Regions from separate parts of the Sphingomonas sp. Leaf257 genome, predicted to be linked through region 2. Evidence: riboswitches for the same ligand, from Rfam matches in the RefSeq annotation. Region 2 holds a riboswitch; the other holds the start of a gene.
The links. A riboswitch is a leader RNA that binds a small molecule or an ion and turns the genes downstream of it on or off. The one in region 2 is predicted to bind thiamine pyrophosphate.
Positions count from the first base shown of each region.

Region 1: linked by a shared signal. The riboswitch ahead of thiC (phosphomethylpyrimidine synthase ThiC) and the one ahead of ASF14_RS05205 (TonB-dependent receptor) in region 2 are both predicted to bind thiamine pyrophosphate.

Region 1 covers NZ_LMMH01000032.1:146,763-151,186, forward strand. Annotated here, with positions in the region: gene ASF14_RS21570 (hypothetical protein) at 251-703, shown strand; gene thiC (phosphomethylpyrimidine synthase ThiC) at 714-2,561, opposite strand; TPP riboswitch at 2,610-2,700, opposite strand; gene ASF14_RS13515 (ferritin-like domain-containing protein) at 2,854-3,885, opposite strand; gene ASF14_RS13520 (ferritin-like domain-containing protein) at 3,920-4,424, opposite strand, start outside.
Region 2 covers NZ_LMMH01000004.1:55,709-60,132, forward strand. Annotated here, with positions in the region: gene ASF14_RS05200 (phosphotransferase enzyme family protein) at 1-325, opposite strand, end outside; gene ASF14_RS05205 (TonB-dependent receptor) at 328-2,628, opposite strand; TPP riboswitch at 2,660-2,769, opposite strand; gene ASF14_RS05210 (S9 family peptidase) at 2,896-4,424, shown strand, end outside.

The DNA of each region.
Region 1 (4,424 bases), on a different contig from region 2:
CAGTGTGCAACCAAAGAGGTTTCGCGTCGCTCCGACGTTGAGACATCGGGGAGGCCGACCGAAAGGTCGGCCCTCTTCGCTTCTCCGGCATTGCCGGGCTTCCATGATGACCTTTCGAGCACTCCTTAAGATTCTGATAACCCGACTCATACATACATTACGCAGCACTCACGTCAACACTCTTTCGAGTCCAAATCTTGCAAGGTGTGACTTTTAGGCCCTATTAGGCATTGGCTGCGAGGGAATGAGCATGGATGAGCTTCTGCGCCAAGCATATGAACGCCGAGAGAGACTCCGCCAGGAACTCAAACTCGTAGAAAATCTCATTGCGGATTATCTACGACTTGAGGCTCACACTCTCAATCGCGCAGAGCCCGCTAATTATGAGCTGTCCCTAGAAGCTCCTGAGTCCACGCGTCACCGCTTGACAGGCACAGAGCTTAAAAACGTGATGGATGCGGCCGAAGCGGTTATCGCCGAGGCGGGCAAACCGCTATCGCGCAGTGAGCTGATGGATCGGCTTGAACGCCGAGGGTTTCACTTTCCAGGCACCGACAAAACCAAGGTTTTTGGCACAAACCTTTGGCGCTCAAAGCGCTTCTTGAATTTAAAGGGAATAGGATATTGGCCGAAAGGGGTCCCCCTTCCGGCCAAATATCAATCCGCCGAAAAGCGGCATTCAATGTTGTCTGATCCAGACTGATCAAACAGCCTCACTCCGCCGGAAGGTAAACCTCCCCGCCCTTCTCGCGGAATTTTTCGCTCATCTCCTGCATCCCCGCCTCGGCATCCTCGGCCGCGACGAAGGTTTCCACCGGCGCATTCTGCTTGGCCGCGAACTCGCGCACTTCCTGCGTGATCTTCATCGAGCAGAATTTCGGGCCGCACATCGAGCAGAAATGCGCGGTCTTGGCGCCCTCGGCCGGGAGGGTCTGGTCGTGGTAGGATTCCGCCGTGTCGGGGTCGAGCGACAGGTTGAACTGGTCGCGCCAGCGGAACTCGAAGCGGGCGCGTGACAGCGCGTCGTCGCGCATCTTGGCAGCCGGGTGCCCCTTGGCCAGGTCTGCGGCGTGGGCGGCCAGCTTGTAGGTGACGACGCCGACCTTCACGTCGTCGCGGTCGGGCAGGCCCAGATGCTCCTTGGGCGTGACGTAGCAAAGCATCGCCGTGCCGTACCAGCCGATCATCGCCGCACCGATGCCGCTGGTGATATGGTCATAGCCCGGTGCGATGTCGGTGGTGAGCGGCCCGAGCGTGTAGAAGGGCGCCTCGCCGCACGCCTCCAGCTGCTTTTCCATATTCTGCTTGATCTTGTGCATCGGCACATGGCCGGGGCCCTCGATCATGACCTGCACGTCCTGCGCCCAGGCGCGCTTGGTCAGCTCGCCCAGCGTATAGAGCTCGGCAAACTGCGCCTCGTCATTGGCGTCGGCGATGGCACCGGGACGCAGGCCGTCGCCCAGCGAATAGGCGATGTCGTACGCCTTCATGATCTCGGTGATCTCGTCGAAGCGTTCGTAGAGGAACGACTCCTTGTGATGCGCCAGGCACCACTTCGCCATGATCGAGCCGCCGCGCGACACGATGCCCGTCACGCGCTTGGCGGTCAGCGGGATATAGGGCAGGCGCACGCCCGCATGGATGGTGAAATAGTCGACGCCCTGCTCGGCCTGTTCGATCAGCGTGTCGCGGAAGATCTCCCAGGTCAGTTCCTCGGCAATGCCGCCGACCTTTTCCAGCGCCTGATAGATGGGGACCGTGCCGATCGGCACCGGCGAGTTGCGGATGATCCACTCGCGCGTGTCGTGGATGTTGCGGCCCGTCGACAGGTCCATGACCGTGTCCGCGCCCCAGCGGATCGACCAGACCAGCTTGTCGACCTCGGACGCCACGTTGGAGGCGACCGCCGAATTGCCGATATTGGCGTTGATCTTGACCAGGAAGTTGCGGCCGATCGCCATCGGTTCGGATTCGGGGTGGTTGATGTTGTTGGGGATGATCGCCCGGCCGCGCGCCACTTCGTCGCGGACGAATTCGGGCGTCACGTAATCGGGGATGTCCGCGCCGAAGCTCTCGCCGTCGCGGACATATTCCTTCAGCATCTCACGGCCCAGATTTTCGCGGGTCGCGACATATTCCATTTCGGGCGTGATGATGCCCCGGCGGGCATAATGCATCTGGCTGACGTTCATGCCTGCACGCGCGCGCAGCGGACGGTTCAGCCCGGTGCGCGGGAATTGCGGCACGCCGCCCGAACGGTCGGGGCCAAGCTGGCCGTTATCCTCGGGACGGATTTCGCGGCCGTCATAGGCCTCGACATCGCCGCGCGCCTCGATCCAGTTGCGACGGATCTGCGGCAAGCCCGCCATGATGTCGATGCGCGCATTCGGATCGGTATATGCTCCGCTCGTATCGTACACGCGCAAGGGCGGTTCGCCCGAGGAGGGGTCGAGATGGATTTCGCGCATCGCGACGTTCAGCGGGCCGACGTGAATCTTCTTCGAGCCACGAATGGGGCCGGTGGTCACGCCAATTTCGGCCTTTGCGGGGATATCTGCCATAGTCGTCCACTCCATGCGGAGGAAACGGACCATGAGAGATGGGGCCGCTCCCTCCCTACGCCGGTGTCAGCCGGATCAGGTTCAGCGGGTCAGGGGCTCTTGCCCCCCTCTCAAGCGCAGGCCAGCGCTCCCCCGGGGATGGGCCCGTCATAAGCGACTTCGCGGCGGATAAGAAGCGGTTTTGCGTGAAGGTGGATCAGCCCCGCGACGCAAACAAAATGCCCCGACCGGCCAGGGGACTAGCGACCGATCGGGGCAAACGGCCCTTGGAGGGGACCTTGGGAAGGGGGTTTTAGCCGCTGGCGGCGCTGGTGCGGACGTTGCCGTTCAGGCCGCTGGGGAAGAAGCCGCCGCCGGTCACCGCCGCCTTGTTGAGGTACACGACGTTCAGCACCTGGCCGGGCGTGCGGACAAAGGCGATGGCGTTGGAGTCGGCGGGAACCAGGTTCGCCACCTGCGTGCCGTTCACCGTCGTCACGAGGCCCTGGTCGAGATCGGCCGAGCCGTCCAGGCTGTCACGCGCGTCCGAGATCTTGCCCGCATTGGTGATCAGCGCCGAATTGCTCAGCCCCTTGCGGTACAGCGTCGTGCGGACCAGACCGGCATGATAGGCCTCGGCCGCGTGGATGCCCGCCGCCGCCTCGATGAAGGTCTTGTTGGTCAGCAGGGAGACGCCGCCCATATAGGCGGTGACGCCGACATCCTCGAACAGGAATGCGCCGAGCAGAAAGGCTTCGTCCGAGGCATAGGGGTCGAAAGTGCCGCTGGTGATCACGCCCGCCGCCAGTGCCGCCGCCGTGAACGCGCCGCTGGCATCGCCCGACAGGTTGATCGCAGGCTGCGCCACCGCCGCACTGCCCAGCGCCGAGCGCAGGAAGTTGACATGCGCGATCTCGTCATAGGCGATCTCGCGCGCATATTGCGCGACGATCCGGTCCTGAAACTCGACCTTACGCGGCTGGCCCGCGCCGTTGGTGGCGCTGGTGTTGATCGCGACCGCGCCCTGCGATCCGGTGCCGGTCAGCGCCGACGACGGCAGGCCGGTGCCGAAGGCGGCATAGCTGTAGAATTGCGCTTCCAGATATTCGAGCTGGAGCGCGAAGTTCAGCACATCGGCATCCGTCACCGACCCGGTCGGGGTGGTGGTGGGTGTCGGCGTAGGCACGACGATGACATTGTCGCCATCGTCACCGCAGGCGCCCAGCATCGCCAGGCCGCCGACGGCGCCAGCCCCGGCGGCCATACGCATGAAACGGCGACGATCGGACCGACGCTTGGCGGAGGCTTCTTCAATAACCTCGAGAATGCAGCGTTCTTCGCTCATGATTCAAATCCTCTCCACAGGAGGAAAAAGGGGATCAGTTCGCCACGCTCGCGCGCAGATTGCCGTTGACGCCGGCCGGGAAGAACCCGCCCAGCGTGGCGGCCGCCTTGTTCAGGTACACGATGTTGAGCACCTGACCCGGCGAGCGGCTGAACGCGATGCCGTTCGTATCGAGCGGCACGATGTTGGACACCAGCTGTCCGTTGACCGTGGTCTGGGCGATCCCCTGGTCGAGGTCGGTCGAACCGTCCAGGCTGTCGCGCGCGTCCGAGATCTTGCCTGCGGTGGTGACGAGTGACGATTCCGGGTTGGGGTCGGCATAGCCGCGGGCATAGAGCGTCGTACGCACGATGGCCGCGTGATAGGCCTCGACCGCCAGAATACCGGCCGCCGCCTGCAGGAAGGTCTTGTTGCTGATCAGCGGCGAGGCACCCTTATAGGCGGTCACGCCGACATCCTCGAAGATATACGCGCCCAGCAGGAAGGCGGTGGGCGAGCTATAGGGGTTGAAGGTGCCGCTGGTAATCACGCCTGCGGCC
Region 2 (4,424 bases):
CGGTGCGCAACAGGTCCGGCACGGGAATTTCGGCGGCGGCGAGATGGGCGATGAAGCCATGCTCCTCCGCCAGTCCCGCCACGCTCCGCACCCGGCGATCATGCCGCTTCAGGAGCAGCGTATCGCCGCCGGTATGGATCAGCGTCGCAGCGGAAAAGGGACGCGGCGAATGCCAGTGCAGCGCTTCGATGGCGGGTGCATCTGGAAAGCACGCCAGCACCGCCGCCGCTTCGTCGGGTGTGATAGCGGGCCAGGTGGGGGCTTCCATCGCCAGCCCCATGCCGTGCACGCGGTGCGCCCCGCCCGGATCGCCTGCCCCGCTCATGCTCAGAAGGCGCGCGACACGGTGGCGACCACCGCCGCACCGCCGCCGACATAATAGCCCGGCGCATTGCCCGTAATGACCGTGTCACCGCGCCCGATCGTATCGCGAGCGTTGGTGGTCACCGCCTGGACACCCGCCAGGACATGCGGATTGGTGACGTTGATTGCATTCAGTCGCAAATCGGTCCGCTTGCCGTCCAGCCAGTCGGCCAGATGCACGCCAATCGCCAAGTCCAGTGTCGCATAGCCTGGAATGCTCTCGTCATTCATGAAGGTGGCATATTGGCGGTCGACATATTTGCCCGCGATGCTGCCGAACAACAGCCCATCGTCATAGGTGCCGCCGCCGCCGATCTGGAAGGTCGGGCTCGACACCGCGCGCTTGCCCCGCGTCGGCAGAAAGTCGGTGCCCACCGGCAGATCGTCGTCGATCCGCGCGCGCAGATATTCGCCCGAGACATAGACGCTGACGCCCTTGGCGGGGCGATAGTCGATCTCGCCATCGACGCCGTAAGAGGTCTGCCCCCCGGCATTCAGCGTCGAATTGACCAACGCGCCACCATTATCGATCACGGTCGCCAGCTGGCGGTTGCGGAACTTGTAGTGGAAACCGGTGACGGACGCCGACAGGCTAGGGCCGATATAGCGATAGCCCAGTTCCTGCGACACCGAATATTCGTTCTTCAGCGCGTCCGTGCCGCGCGTCGTAACGACACCGCCATAATAGCTGTCGTAGAGCGTGAACTCGTTGGGCGTGCGGAAATTGGTGGTGATGTTGGCGAACAGCTGCTGCCGGTCGTCGATCGCGTAGTGGACGGCAGCACGCGGCAGGGCGACGAAGCTGTTGCGGCGGACCGCGCTCTGCGGCCCCGGCAGATAGTTGCGGCCGTTGCGCAGCAGGTTGACGCCCTTGAAGCCGATATCGACCGTCAGCCGCGGGGTCAGCGCGATGCTGTCGGCGAGGAACACGCTCTTCGTCACGGTGACGGTGCGCTGGTTCTCATAGGCGAGCAGACGGCCGTCGGCGGTGCGGATCGCCCGGCTGCGATAGCCCCAGCGGTCGGCGGGGCGGCCGTCCGCATCGACCGACGTATAGGTCTGCGTCACCCGGTCGGTGCCGTAATCGAACCACAGCCCCGCCGTCAGCCGGTGGATGCCCGCCTGTAGGGTCAGCTTGGCGACCTGCCCGGCCCGCATCTGGTCGCCGGTATAGTTGCCGAGCACCGTCGCCACGCCGTCCACCGCCCCGGGCAAGGTGATCGGCTGGGTCAGTTCCTCATTGCCCAGGAAGTTGCCGGTCGTCGCCAGCTGCGTGCCATAAGGCGAATTGCCATAACCGAACTGGAGATAGCTCGTGCTATCGAAGGTCAGCCGGTCCGACAGCACCAGATGCACCGGTGCCGAGGCATAGAGATTGCGGAACGGCGCGCGGTACAATTCCCAGTAATTGGTATCGCCCGGCGTATAGCGCGCGTCGTAATTGAACCCGCGCCCTTGCGCCTGCCACTCGGCAAGCGTCGGGCTGGGGTAAGCGGAGGAATTGGCGTCGTTGTACGACAGCGCCAGGCTGGCCCGGTTGCCATTGCCCCACTCACGCAGCAGCTTGGCATCGACATGCTGGCGCGTATCATATCCCGCCCCCCGCCAATTGTCCGCACGCGTATTGGAATAGGAGACGAACGCCTTCAGGCCCGTGCTCCCGATCTCCCCCGTATCGACCCGGACGAAGACACGGCGCATGGCATAGGAACCGAGCGCCAGGTCGGCGAGCATTTGCCGCGTCGCCTTGGGATCGTCGAGGCTCAGCGACAGCAAACCGCCCGCACCCACGACGGTCGGGGCATCGAGATCCACCGATCCCGGCGACAGCGCGATGCGACGCAGATTCTCGGTATCGGCGAATTGCGAGGGATAGGCGTAATAATAGCCGATATCATTCTGCGGCGCGCCCTCCATCAGCACCCCGATCTCGTCCTGCCCCAGGCCGCGCAGTGTCAGGCTGGAACTGGTCGACAGGCCGTAAGGGTCGCTGGAGGCAACGTTCGCACCGGGCAGCAGGTTGACCAGCTGGAAGGCGTTCTGGGTCGGGGCCTGCTTGACGATGAAGTCGGTCGCGACCTCGCTGACCGCATGGGGCGCGGTCTGATCGGGCAGCAGGCCTTCGGGATCGCGGTGGCCGATCACGCGAATATCGGCTGAGGCATCGGGGGCTTGCTGCGCCGAGACCGTCACCGGCCACGCGGCGGACAGCATCAGGGCAGCAAGGCGGATCATCGTTTGATCGCGCGAAATCACAACCGGCATCGTCTTTTCGTCCACTTCACGGAGGGACGACGGAAGAGCCGCGTACCCTCCCTACGCCGGTATGACCCGGATCAGGTTCAGCGGGTCATGGGCTGCTGCCCACCTCTCAACAGCGCATCAGCGGCCCCCCGGGGATGGCGCCGTCTAGGCGGTTATGCGCCGCATGCAAATGCTTATCGCCTCTGGCCTTGCCGCAAACCCCGAAAGGACTGGCAGGCCCGACGCGCCCGTGGCACATGATCCGCCATTCATCATAAGGGGTTACGAATGCGCGCTGGTGCCTGCCTGATCGCTCTGCTGCTTGCCACCACTGCCCATGCGCAGACGCCCGGCACCACCTATCACCGCGCACCCGATGCCATCGCCAAGGCGCTGGAAAACCCGCCGACCCCGGCCGTCGCGGTCAGCCCCGACCACCGCACGCTCGCGATCCTGGGGCGGGAGAACCTGCCGGCGATCGCCAATCTGTCGAAGCCGATCCTGCGCCTCGGCGGCTATCGCATCGATCCCGTGACCAACGGCCAGGCCGAGGTCCGCGTTCAATGGCTGAACGCGCTGAGCTTCAAGGACATCGGCAGCGGCCGGACCGTCGCGGTCCAGTTGCCCAGCGGAATGCGCTTCGCGTCGCCGGACTGGTCGCCCGACGGCAGCCGCCTCGCCTTCTATGCGCAGGATACGGACGGCCTGTCGCTCTGGGTCGCCGAGCGCGATGGCCGGGCGCGGGCGGTCGCACGGGGGCTGAACGGCGCCTTCGGCACGCCGTTCGTCTGGATGCCGGACAGCCGGTCGCTGGTCGCCTATACGGTTCCCGCCGGGCGTGGATCACCGCCCCCCGCCGCGACGACGCCGACCGGCCAGATCGTGCAGGAAAGCAGCGGCCGGACATCGGCTGCGCGCACCTATGAGGACCTGCTCGGCGATGCGCATGACGAGGCTCTGTTCGACCATTATTTCACCGGACAGCTCGTCCGCATCGGCCTGGATGATACCGCCCGGCCGATCGGCACGCCCGGCCTGATCCGTGATTTCAGCGTCTCGCCCGATGGCCGCTACCTGCTGACCGAGCGGCTGAAGCGGCCCTATTCCTATCTGCTGCCCGCCCGTTTCTTCCCGACCGAAATCGCGGTCTCGACCATCGATGGACAGTCGGTAAGGACGCTCGTCGACCGCCCGCTCGCCGACGACCTGCCGGTCGATTTCGATGCGACGGTAAAGGGCCCGCGAGAGGCGGAGTGGCGGTCCGACGCGCCCGCGACCCTGGTCTGGGCCGAGGCGCTGGACGGCGGCAACCCGCGCGTGAAGATCGCCTTCCACGACAAGGTCATGATGCAGGCCGCGCCCTTCGACGCCCCGCCGGTCGAACTGGCCCAGACCCCGGCGCGCTATGCGACGACGATGTGGGGCGATGACGGCTTCGCCATGGTCGTCGACCGCGAATGGCGCAGCCGCACCGAGCACCGCCTGGCGGTGGCACCGTCGCGGCCGGGGCAGAGCCGGATGCTGCTGACCCGCAATTATCAGGATCAATATGGCGATCCGGGCCGCCCGATCCTGATGGAGAATGCGGCGGGCAAGCCGGTGATGCGCTTCACGCCCGGACATGACGGCATCTATGTCACCGGCGACGGCGCGACCAAGGCGGGAGCCTTCCCGTTCCTCGCCACCATGACGCTGGCCGGTGGCGAGCAGAAGCGGCTTTGGACCGCCAAGGCCCCCTATTACGAACCGGTCGTCGCGATGCTCGACGACAAGGGCCAACGCATCCTGACCCGGCGGGAGAGCGCGACGCTCGCCCC